DNA from 3 places in the Macrococcus brunensis genome. Region 3 is predicted to be linked to each of the others. Evidence: riboswitches for the same ligand, from Rfam matches in the RefSeq annotation. Region 3 holds a riboswitch; each other region holds the start of a gene.

Region 1 (4,220 bases), 290 kb from region 3:
TGAAGTCGAGACAAATGTCGGCGCGAATGGGGTTAAAGTGACTATTGACTCTGGTAAACCAGGTAAAACAATTGCGATTCGTGCAGATTTTGATGCATTGCCAATCGAAGAAGAAACCGGTCTGCCTTATGCTTCTAAAAATAAAGGTGTCATGCACGCGTGTGGTCACGACGCGCACACAGCTTATATGCTGATACTTGCAGATACATTGATCGAAATGAAAGATAGCTTCAGCGGTAAGATTGTCGTTATTCATCAGCCAGCTGAAGAAGTTCCGCCAGGTGGGGCACAGACAATGATTAAGGACGGCGTACTTGAGGGCGTTGATAACGTGATCGGTGTCCACGTCATGAGTACGATGGAAACAGGTAAAATGTACTATTATCCTGGGTTTGTGCAGACGGGACGTGCCTTCTTCAAACTGAAGATCAAAGGTAAAGGTGGTCACGGCTCATCTCCGCATATGGCGAATGATGCAATTGTAGCAGGGAGCGCTTTCGTCACTGCTGTGCAGACAGTCGTATCAAGAAGACTCAGCCCGTTTGAAACAGGTGTTGTGACTATTGGTTCATTCGATGGGAAAGGCCCGTTCAATGTGATCAAAGATGCTGTTGAACTTGAAGGAGACGTCCGTGGATTGACTGAAGAGACAAAAGCAACTATCGAAAAAGAAATTAAACGTCTCTCATCAGGGCTTGAAGCCATGTACGGTGTCACATGTGAATTGGAATATAATGATGACTACCCAGCGCTATATAATGATCCAGCATTCACAGAGTATGTGGTCAATGCCATTAAAGATCACTCTGATGTACAAATTGAGCAGACAGAACCACAACCCCCGTCAGAAGACTTTGCATACTATGCTAAAGAACTTCCAAGTACCTTTATTTACTCAGGCGCTGCACCAGAAGACGGGGAAATCTTCCCGCACCATCATCCTAAATTCAACATCAGTGAAAAATCGATGATGGTTGCAGCTAAAGCAGTAGGCACAGCTGTATTAACTTATCTGAACGATGAAAAATAATGAATATCGAGCAAGGAAAGACCATGGTTGTCTTCTTTTTATGCAAATGATTATTGATGATTAATCAAGCTAGTAGTCAAAAGAAAAGTATGGCACAGCTGATAATGATCGTCATTTTCTGGCAGATTATTAAGCTGCAGGCGCCTCGACTGGAAAAGGAAACTGAACTTCACTTATAAAGAGACAGTGTTGGAGCGGAAACCGGTTTGACAACCTCCTGTTTTAATACTATATTGATAACAATCATTTAAATATGTCTTATCCAGAGAGATGGAGGGAACTGGCCCTATGAAGTCTCAGCAGCAGGCTCTGTGAGCACTGTGCTAAATCCATCAAGCAGAAGCTTGGCAGATAAGTGATCTTTTAACGTCATTACTGCTGAAGTAATGACGTTTTTAATTTTTAGAGATAAGAAGGAGAGAGAGCATGCGTTCTAGATTACTGGATTCGATACCCGAAAGTTATTTCGGCAAGACGATGGGCAGAAAGCTCGAAATCGGGACTAACCCCCTCATTAATACAGCAGTCGGTATACCTGACCAGAAAGTGCCGGCGGAAGTGCTGGAAGCAATTCAGTCAGCAGTGCAGGAGCCTGCTAATAATAAATATGGCGTGTTCCGGGGTAAGGAAGTCCTAAAAGAAGCGATTCAGCAATTCTATCTGGAGACTTATGGTGTTGAGCTGGATAAAGACGAGGAAATCTGTATTCTTTATGGGACGAAGAACGGACTGGTCAACCTGCCTCTTTGTGTCATTGAACCGGGAGAAGGTGTATTGCTGCCGAACCCAGGTTATACGGACTATCTTGCAGGTGTGAAGCTTGCACGTGGTACAGTTTATGAGCTGCCACTACTGCCGGCCAATCGTTACTGGCCGAATTTTGATGCACTTGATTCCGCGGTATTAGACAAGACTCGACTCATCTATCTCAATTATCCAAGCAATCCGACAGGAGCGGTCGCGACACGTGCAGGGTTCGATGAGATTATCGAGCGCTTCAGAGGGACGAAGATACAGATTGTGCATGACTTTGCCTATGCAGCGTTCGGATTCGACGCTAAAAATCCAAGTATCCTGCAGTCAGAAGGTGCAAAAGAAGTGGCAGTGGAAATTTATTCACTCTCTAAAGGCTTTAATATGTCAGGGGTGCGGATTGGTTTTGCGGTAGGTAATAAGGATATCGTCGGCGCACTCAATTATTATCAGGACCATACACAAGTCGGGATGTGGGGGGTCGTCCAGGAAGCAGCGGTCAGTGCACTGGCACTGGGAGAACCTTTCCTAGAGACGCAGAACGCCATCTTCAGAAAGCGTAGAGATAAAGTGACAAGCTTCCTGACTGAGGCAGGTATTCCGTTTGAGCCGATGCAGGGCGGTATTTTCCTATGGCTTAAAATCCCGGATGGTTATAACAGCGAAGCATATGTAGATGACCTGCTGAAGAAACAGTCTATATTGACGACACCGGGCTTGCCATTTGGTTCAAATGGTGATCAGTATATTCGGATTTCTCTTGCTATCAGTGATGAGGAGATAGAGGAACTGCTGAATAGACTTGCCGAAACAAAAGCGCTCTATCACTAAAGCCGTTTTAAGTGAATTATTTTATTAAAGTAAGAGTCCTTCTCACTACTTTACACGAACGTATGTTCTCGTATACACTTGATATATAAATGAGGTGGGAGAATGTATGACTATTATCAATGTAGTTCTCGTGATGTACTTTGTGTTGACCTTAAAAGCTTCTTTGCATCGGTCTCGTGTATCGAAAAAGGACTGAATCCGCTGACGACTAAACTCGCTGTTGTCGGAGATACGAAACGTCAAGGTTCTGTTGTACTGGCTGCAACACCGCCTTTAAAAACATTAGGTATAAAAACTGGATCAAGATTATTTGAAATTCCGCATCGTTCAGATATTTATATCATTAACCCCTCTATGCTTAAATATATTCAAGTATCGAGCGAGATTTCAGCGATTGCGCTGCAATATGTAGCGCCCGAAGATTTCCATCAGTATAGTATCGACGAATTCTTTATGGATATCACGGATTCCTATCATCTGTTTGCCCGGTCACCTTATCAGATGGCACGTATACTGCAGCAGGAAATCTACAATCAGACGCAGATTGTCAGCACGATAGGTATCGGCTCAAACCCTCTGCTTGCCAAGCTGTCCATGGACTTAGAAGCAAAACGGACGACAGAAGGTGTCGCTGAATGGCGTTATCACGATGTCCCCCGTAAACTGTGGGATATCGAACCACTGACTGAGATGTGGGGCATTAATAATCGGACGGAGAAGAAGCTGAACAAGAAAGGCATCTTCAGTATCGGTGATCTAGCCCATTATCCAGTTGAATATTTAAAGCGTGACTTCGGTATTATCGGCGTCGATCTGCACTTGCATGCCAATGGAATAGATGAAAGTGTGATTCGCAAACCGCATGTCATCAAAGGCAAATCATACGGTAAGTCACAGATTCTGATGCGTGATTATCAGTTTCATGAACTGAAGACGGTCATCAGTGAACAGATAGATGAGGTGTTTTACCGCGTCAGAGAGAAGAATCTGTATCCGACGACGATTGCCTTTACTGTAGGCTATGCAGATGGTGGGGGAATCCATAAACAGTTCACTAAGAAGGATTATTTCACAGCGACTATGCAGATTGTTAACCTGATCTGGCGGTACTTAGAAGAATATGCAGAGATAAACCGCCTTTTCAGGACAGTAAGTGTTTCTTTCAGCAATCTGCGTGATAGTCGAATCAGACAGATGAGTCTCTTTGAAGCACCGGAAGACATGAAACGGGAGATTGTAGAAGATTATCTTGACCAGCTCCGTCGTAAGTATGGTAAAGACATCGTCATACGAGCGTCGTCCTTAACGAATAGCGGCACTATTAAACTGCGAAAAGGACTCATCGCCGGTCATAAAGGTTAAGTTTCTCATTAATAGAAGATTAATATCTCCTCAAAAAGGTTATGGAAAGAGTAACAATTGAAATGGGAGTGATGATGATGTGGACAATGAATGACTACCCGAACAGCTGGAAGAACTTTGATGAACTTGAACGGAAGAAGGCCATCGATATCGGAAATGCGATGCTGACAGATGGCTATAAGGAAGAAGATTTGATTCCTATTGCGACAAAACAGGCGAAAGACTGGTATAAAGCGGCCTCAAC
Region 2 (4,220 bases), 510 kb from region 3:
GTGATTTCCACACTTTTCAGCAGGCGTATGGCTTCTTCTCTTGCTGCTTTTTTGGAGTATTTCTTTTTGATGATGAATATTTCCATCAGCTGCTTACCTATCGTAAGTGTCGGATTCAGTGACGTCATCGGATCCTGAAAAATCATACCCAGCTGATGCCCTCTGATATTCAGCCAATCTTTATTCTTTGCCTTCTGCAGATCCTGGTCGTTGAACTGAATCTGCTCTGCATTCAGATTAAGATTCCCTGCCTGCATGCCTGCGACAGACTGTGTCGTGATACTTTTACCGCTGCCACTCTCACCGACAATGGCGAATACTTCTCCACGTTCAACATTGAAAGAGACCCCTTTAACAATAGAAGCTTTCTTCTTCGTGCTGACCTGAAGATTTTTTACTGTTAGTAATTCTGTCATATGAACCTCCTAGTCTACTTCAACTTGAAGTGTGTCCTGCAAACCGTCACCTATTGCATTGAAAGAAAACATGGTCAGGGCAATCAGTAAAGATGGAAATAATAAGCGCCACCATTCACCGCTTAAGATAACACCGAGTGCATCATTCGCCATCGTACCCCAGCTGGCAGCAGGTGCCTGTACACCAAGCCCCAGGAAGCTGAGGAAAGATTCAGCGAAGATAGCAGATGGAATCGTGAATGTGAGGTTGACGATGATGACCGCCATAATATTCGGAATGATGTGCTTCAGCAGAATACCGGCATGACTGGTGCCAAGAAGTTCAGCTGCAGTGACGAACTGCTGTTGTTTAACCTGCAGCACCTGTCCCCTTACAATTCGAGCCATGCTGACCCAGCCTGTCAGACTAAGTGCAATAATCATAGTAACTAGACCTGGTTTCATCAAGACAAGTAACAGAATTACCACAAGCAGATAAGGTACACCGTATAGAATCTCTACAATCCTCATCAGAAAACCATCGATTCTATCTCCCCATTTACCTCGACCTGCTGCATAACCTGAAATCGCTCCGACGACGATGCCGACGACGATATCAATGAGTGCTGCAATAATCCCGATGGATAAAGAGATACGAGCACCCAGCCAGATGCGAGTAAAGACATCTCGTCCTAAATCATCTGTACCGAACCAGTACTTACTGTCGGGAGCAAGGTTAGCTTCAAGCAGAGACTGCTTACTCCCTTCGTAACCCGAAATCATCGGCCCTATAATAGCCATCACAATAATACAAAATAGTACAATTATTCCTAAAATAGCCATCTTATGATTAAAAAAAGAAAGAAGCAGCTGTTTCCGTGTAGAAGCGCGCTTTAAAATATCTTCCTGCCTGTCATCTCTTTGTGTTAATTTCTCGAACGAAGTATCTGCGTAACTATTCAAATTTCTCACCACTCCTTAACGAAATTCTTGGATCAATCACCCGGTAACAGACATCCACTAAGAGCAATGTCAGGAGCAAAATAAAACTATAAAAAATCGTTGTTCCCATGATGACTGGATAGTCCCGGTTGAAGATACTTTCCACAAAATATTTACCAATACCTGGAATCGAGAAGACTTTTTCGATGACAAACGTTCCAGTCACGACTGAAGCAAATAATGGACCGAGGAACGTAATCACAGGGAGTAACGTATTCCGCAGTACATGCTGCGTGAGTATGTATGACATCGGTAATCCCTTAGCTTTCGCCGTGCGAATATAGTTGGAGTTCAGCACCTCAATCATATTGCTCCGAACGTAGCGGGTAATAATGGCGAGCGGTCCTACAGCAAGTGCAAGACTCGGTAAAACTGAATGCCACCATGAGTCAAAGTTGGCAATCGGCAGAAGCTGCCATTCCACGCCGAAATACTTGATCAACAGAGGTGCAAGAATAAAACTTGGAACCGAGATACCAATAATCGCAATGAATAAGGCAAGAAAATCCATGAAACGATGCTTATAAATCGCTGCGATAGTCCCTAGAATGATACCGCCAATCAGAGCAATGACAATAGACTGAATACCGAGAAGCGCAGAGGCACCAATCCCTTCACCAATGATGGTATTCACATCCCGGCTTTCTGACTGAATAGAAGGTCCGAGATCAAACATGGCGATATTCTTAAGATAAATAAAATACTGATTCAGAACCGGTTGATCCAGATGAAACTTCGCCTTCATATGGTTCAGCTGTTCTTCTGATAATGCTTTAGAGTCATTTGAAAATGGATCACCAGGAATGGAATGCATGATGATAAATGTAACTGTAACAATCAGCCACATCGTGATCATGATACTGGCAATCTTACGAACAATGACCAATGATAAACCCTCCTTCTGTATTTAACTCCACAAAAAAATCCCGTGGACAAGAACAAGTCCACAGGAATCTATACCATATAGTCTCGTCTCATCTTTACAACTTTCGTTGCAGGAATTGGCACAGTGTTCATCAAGAATCTGCTGCCGAGGTTTCGTAGGGCCTGTCCCTCCACCTCTCTGGATAAGAGTTAAAAATTTATTTAATTTATTGATTATTATCTTACTCCTAAAAAATTTTAAGTCAACAGAAAATTTTATTTTTTTGGATTTCTTTCAATACACAGAATAATTAGAAATTTTAGTTTAATTATCTATATTCACTTTGATGTAACTATATAAAACAGTTCATTATCTACTTAACTGCTATTTTAATTACGTGGAATAATTATGCATTTTTTCTCACGTAATATTTCTTACTTAATATCAATATTATTGAACAGACAAAGAAAGGTCAGCAGGCTATGCTGACCTTCAATACGGATTTCTCAACGGGTGATATTGAAGCGTTAAATTATGCACGTTCACTCACTTGCTGATTTTTCCTGAACAGTTCTACAGTCTGAACTAATACAGCCAGCGCTTCACGCACTTCTTCTTCGTTTCTTGTCTTCAGCCCACAATCAGGGTTCACCCAGAATAATGAGCGATCAATCTGCTGAAGTGCACGTTCTATCGCTGTCGCTATTTCTTTCTGTGTCGGAATTCTTGGACTGTGAATATCATAAACCCCCAGTCCTATTCCTAAACCATAAGTAATATCTTCGAAATCTTTAATCAAGTCACCATGACTTCTGGAAGTTTCAATGGAAATGACATCTGCATCGAGTGCTTTGATGGAATGGATGATCTGACCAAACTGCGAATAGCACATATGTGTATGAATCTGCGTTCTGTCATCAACTGATGATGTCGCGAGCTTGAAAGCATGGACCGCTTTTGCCAGATAGTCTTCATGATATTCTTTTCTAAGCGGCAGGCCTTCTCGCAGTGCAGGTTCATCCACCTGAATGACTTTGATGCCCGCTTGTTCAAGCGCTAATACTTCTTCATTAATGGCAAGCGCGATTTGATTCTGTACGACGTGTCGCGGCAGATCTGTCCGCTCAAATGACCAGTTCAGGATAGTGACAGGTCCAGTCAGCATTCCTTTGACCGGCTTATCTGTCAGACTCTGTGCATAGATTGTTTCTTTCAGCGTAAGAGGCTCTGTCCATTTGATATCGCCATAGATAATGGGCGGCTTAACTGCTCTTGAACCATAAGACTGAACCCAGCCATAACGTGTCACAAGGAAGCCTTCCAGCTTCTCGCCGAAGAATTCAACCATATCATTACGTTCAAATTCTCCATGCACCAGTACATCCAGCCCTAATTCTTCCTGGATTTCTATCCAGCGCTTAATTTCATGTTCAAGGAATGACTGATATTCCTCATCTGATATTCTTTTATTCTTCCAGTCTGCACGATACTTTCTTACTTCTTTTGACTGCGGGAATGAGCCTATGGTTGTAGTAGGTAGTTCCGGTAGCTGCAAGACGTCTTTCTGCAGGACTCTTCTAGTTTCGAAAGATGACTCACGGCTGACCCTTACCACATCATAATTGTACTCCAGTTTTTTGAAATCCTGATTCTGAAAGCGTGTGTATTGCTCTTTCAACTGTCCATAAAGCGTAGCATCCTGCTCATTAAATAATTGTTTCAGTGCATAGAGTTCATCAAGTTTCTCGACTGCAAAGCTTAATCCGTCAAGAACCACTCCATCAATTTCTTCTTTTTCAAGCGTCACTGGTACATGCAGCAGAGAGGAAGAAGGCTGAATAACGATGTCAGAAACATATTCCTGCAGGGTCTCAATTAAATTCTTCTTTGATTCGATGTCAGACGCCCAGACATTTCTGCCATCAATAATACCTGCATAGAGTACTTTGTCAGACGGG
Region 3 (4,220 bases):
AGTCAGAAGTGTCGGTTACATCTTGAAAGTGGAACACAATTGAAGACAACGGCGCGCAAATTCACCTGGAAATTTATCGGCTATTTTTCATTATTCTATGTGTTGATCAATTTACTTCTTCTTTTATTGATTGTTTTTTTTATCGTTCGTTCATCGAGTAACATGACAAGCGGAACACTGCAGGCGCAGTCTACAGATACGATACAGAGTCTTATCGACATCAGCAATGAAAAAAATATTACGATTCAGCAAGAACTCTCACAGGCACTGAAAGACCAGGATGGCATGCTTCTCATACGTAATAGTCACGGTGATATCATCAAATCCTTCAATAATCATGAAAAAATCCATACACTCAGCTGGTATTATCTGCAGGGAGTCACGACATGGTCACTGACCGAACAATACCAGGCGGTGCTGATCAACCGCCAGCCGCTGGTTAAAGCCGCTGAATTATTTGATTTAGAAGAGACCGTGGCACTTCATCGCTACATGGATGAACATAATCTGTCGCTTTTTAAGCAGAATATGGAAAAAGATAAACTGATTAAACTCTACGGCAGCTTTAACACTAAAGACGTCGAAGAGAACTGGTTCAAGGATCTCAATAATGATAACTTCAATAAGTATGTGCTGCAGGAAACGATGCATGATGATGATTACTATTTATTTGTAGCAGAAAATCAGAATGCTCGGGACAAAAGAATTATTTTAGCAGAGAACGGTATTTTTATGGATAAAGATTATATGGCCTTTGCTTTAAACTTCCTGCTCTGGTATCTTATTTATTCTTCACTTATTTTCGGGCTGATACTGGCACTCGCTTATTATGTGAGCCGCAACTTTGCACGACCTCTTATCCATTTTGTTGACTGGCTGAGTCAGTTGAGCAGAGGCATCTACCGCGTCCCTGACAATAAGCATATCTACAGAAGGGACCGCATGCGCAGAAAGTACCGGATGTACACCTCTGTAGATGAATCCATCCGTGAATTGACAGAGAAGCTGGATAACGACCGGACTTATCAGAACCGTGTTGCAACGCTGCGTGATGAATGGGTATCAGGTATCACTCATGACTTTAAGACGCCGCTCAGTTCCATTTATGGCTATAGCAAACTCTTAAACAGCGATCTTGACATCAGTTGCGAAGACCGTCAGAAGTTTGCTGAAATCATTGAAGACAAAGCCCTTTATATCGATTCACTGTTAAAAGATTTAAATATGACTTACCAGCTGAAGAATGATCATTTTGAATTTAATAAACAGACGGTCAATGTCGGCGAATATATTCAGCAGTTTATTGACTCGTTCAATCATCCGAATCTGCATGCCGTCAATCAGCTCAATCAGAATGTTAAGCTTGATAAAGAACGCATGAATCGGGTACTGATGAATATCGTCTCTAATGCTTTTGTCTATAATGATGATATTGAAGTCTGGATCAATTCATTTGCTGATGGTAATGATATTGTCATTGAGATCGGCGACAATGGCAAAGGCATCCCGCAGGAAGAGATACCCTATATATTCAATCGCTATTACCGCGGGACGAATACGACAGCCAATAATGAAGGTTCTGGTTTAGGTCTGGCAGTCGCTAAACAGATTGTCGAAAACCATAACGGGCAGATCAGTGTCCATAGTTCAATAGCAGGTACAAAATTCCAGATTAGGCTGCCTCGAGAACTAAATGATTGACGAAACAATCAGAAAACTATATAGTAATCATTAAATAATTCCATACTTATCAAGAAGGATCGAGGGATAGGCCCGATGACATCCAGCAACCTACCGTTTGGCAAGGTGCTAAGTCCTACAGCATAGCTGACAGATAAGATTGCAGAGACATTCCTTATCTTGGAATGTCTCTTTTGTTAAGTGTACGGAAATAAAGGAGCTTTTTTATGGAACAATATGAAAACCGCATTTTAGAATATATTAATCAACATAAAGAAAGTATAATTGAGCTGAGTCATGCGATACATGCAAGACCTGAACTGGGCAACGAAGAGTTCTTCGCGTCAGCGGAGTTATCAAAGCTTCTTGAGGATAACGAGTTTCACCTTGAGCGGGATATCGCAGGTCATGCGACCGGCTTCATTGCGACTTATGCCAGTTCTAAACCAGGTCCTACTATCGCTTTTCTCGCAGAATACGATGCACTCCCTGAACTCGGGCATGCATGTGGACATAATATTATCGGTACAAGCAGTGTGCTCGCTGCCCTCAGTCTGAAGACAGTGATTGACGATATAGGCGGTACTATCAAAGTGTTTGGTTCACCTGCTGAAGAAGGCGGAGTCAATGGTAGCGCGAAAGCAAGTTATGTTAAGGAAGGTCTCTTTGATGATAGTGATGTGGCCCTGATGGTTCACCCTGGCCATGAATCATATCGCACAGTACCGACACTAGCAGTTGATGTCTTTGAGGTGGAGTTCTTCGGCAAGAGCGCACATGCCTCTGAAAGTGCGTTCAACGGCATTAATGCACTGGATATGATGATCAGCTTTTTCAACGGTATTGCACAGCTGAGACAGCATATCAAACCGCGTGATAAAGTCCATGGTGTTATTCTGGACGGGGGTGCAAGTGCAAATATTATCCCGGACTATACGAAAGCACGTCTCTATACACGGGCATTGACACGTGAGCAGCTCAATGGTTTGACTGACAGAGTAGAAGAGATTGCGCACGGTGCTGCTCGTATGGCCGGTGGAACTGCCAAACTGAATCGCATTCAGAATGGAGTGGACGAATTCATTGTGAACGACCGTCTGGATGATTTATTTGAACGCCATGCGAAGAAGCATAATGAACCTATTGAGCATGATGATTTTGGTTTCGGTTCGACTGATACGGGTAATGTGAGTCATGTCATTCCTACCATTCATCCTCATTTGAAAATGGGACCTTCAACTCTTGTCGGTCATACACCGGCATTCAGAGAAGCAGCGGCAAGCCCGGGAGGCGACCATGCCCTTCTGCAAGGTGCACGTATTATGGCGACAATGGCTGTTGAACTGATTACTAAACCTGAAGTTTTAAATCAAATCAAGCAACTACATAAGGAGTAACGAATGAATAACTTTTTATCTAAACGCCCGCTGACTATGCATCAGCTTTATGGCAATCATGTTGTATTTACATCTCGTCCTTCATACGAAAAAAATCCTTGGCTGACAACGGAAGAACATCAGGCCAATATGCTGACGGCAAGGGAATTACTGATAGCGGATATACCGGTGATTCTTCATGAAGCAACGGTTGGAGAAAAGACGAAAACGTTATTGGAAGCAGCAGGTATTGAACTGCCGTCCAATTATCGTACGTTTAAAGATGCGGATAGTTATCATCAGCGGTTGAGAGAAGCAGAAGAAGCGGGAGAGAAGATTTTCTTCCAATATACACATAATGAGGACTACGTGAAACCGTCTACGTACTATGTGAATAAAGATTTATTTGTAGCGCTTAATAATAAAATGAAGCTGTCAGACTGGACGAAAGGCAAATTCCTGCCAAAACGCGACGTGGTACCTGTCAGCAAGCTTGAAGAAACACTCGAAACTTGGCAGTATCCATACGTCATCAAGCCGGGTGATGACCATCCGACTGCAGGTGGTTATGGCGTAATGATCTGCTATAACGACCAGGATCGTGAGAAAGCACTCAGCCGTATTCAGGAAGCAGAAACAGATTCAGACTTCATCATTGAAGATTACATCAAGACAGAACAGAACTATTGTGTGCAGTACGCCTATAGTGATGCAACAGGGCTTCAGTATATCGGTGCTTCAATTCAGGATACGAATGAATATGGCAAGTACCGCGGCAACACAACAGCTCATCATGTACCTGAACAAGTGATTGCGGCTGGCCGTGAGATCATGGAGAACGGCGTCGCTGAAGGCTATCGTGGTATTGCAGGATTTGATCTCCTCGTCGATGATAAAGGTGCTGTCTATGCGATTGATCTGAACTTCAGACAGAATGGTTCGACCTCTATGCTGATTATGGACGAATTGTTGGAAGGCGATTATGAGAAATTCTTCGGTGCATACGCGAAAGTTACAAATGAGGATTTCTACGCCCGGATTTTAGAAGAAGTAAAGGCAGGACGACTGTTCCCGCTTGCTTATTACGATGGTGATTATTTTGAGGGACAGACTGTACCTTCAAGATTTGTTGGCATCTGGCATGGCGAAAAACAAGATGTAGAA

The links. A riboswitch is a leader RNA that binds a small molecule or an ion and turns the genes downstream of it on or off. The one in region 3 is predicted to bind S-adenosylmethionine.
Region 1: linked by a shared signal. The riboswitch ahead of MGG13_RS00310 (aminotransferase class I/II-fold pyridoxal phosphate-dependent enzyme) and the one ahead of MGG13_RS10060 (M20 family metallopeptidase) in region 3 are both predicted to bind S-adenosylmethionine.
Region 2: linked by a shared signal. The riboswitch ahead of MGG13_RS01480 (ABC transporter permease) and the one ahead of MGG13_RS10060 (M20 family metallopeptidase) in region 3 are both predicted to bind S-adenosylmethionine.

What each region holds. Positions count from the first base shown of each region.
Region 1 is NZ_CP092179.1:60,706-64,925, forward strand. It holds gene MGG13_RS00305 (M20 family metallopeptidase) at 1-1,030, shown strand, start outside; SAM riboswitch class I at 1,286-1,388, shown strand; gene MGG13_RS00310 (aminotransferase class I/II-fold pyridoxal phosphate-dependent enzyme) at 1,457-2,614, shown strand; gene MGG13_RS00315 (Y-family DNA polymerase) at 2,717-3,976, shown strand; gene MGG13_RS00320 (DUF2188 domain-containing protein) at 4,051-4,220, shown strand, end outside.
Region 2 is NZ_CP092179.1:276,952-281,171, reverse strand. It holds gene MGG13_RS01490 (ABC transporter ATP-binding protein) at 1-416, opposite strand, end outside; gene MGG13_RS01485 (ABC transporter permease) at 426-1,295, opposite strand; gene MGG13_RS01480 (ABC transporter permease) at 1,351-2,283, opposite strand; SAM riboswitch class I at 2,369-2,471, opposite strand; gene metE (5-methyltetrahydropteroyltriglutamate--homocysteine S-methyltransferase) at 2,795-4,220, opposite strand, start outside.
Region 3 is NZ_CP092179.1:1,893,737-1,897,956, reverse strand. It holds gene MGG13_RS10070 (response regulator transcription factor) at 1-43, shown strand, start outside; gene MGG13_RS10065 (sensor histidine kinase) at 40-1,701, shown strand; SAM riboswitch class I at 1,745-1,841, shown strand; gene MGG13_RS10060 (M20 family metallopeptidase) at 1,908-3,077, shown strand; gene ldmS (L-aspartate--L-methionine ligase LdmS) at 3,081-4,220, shown strand, end outside.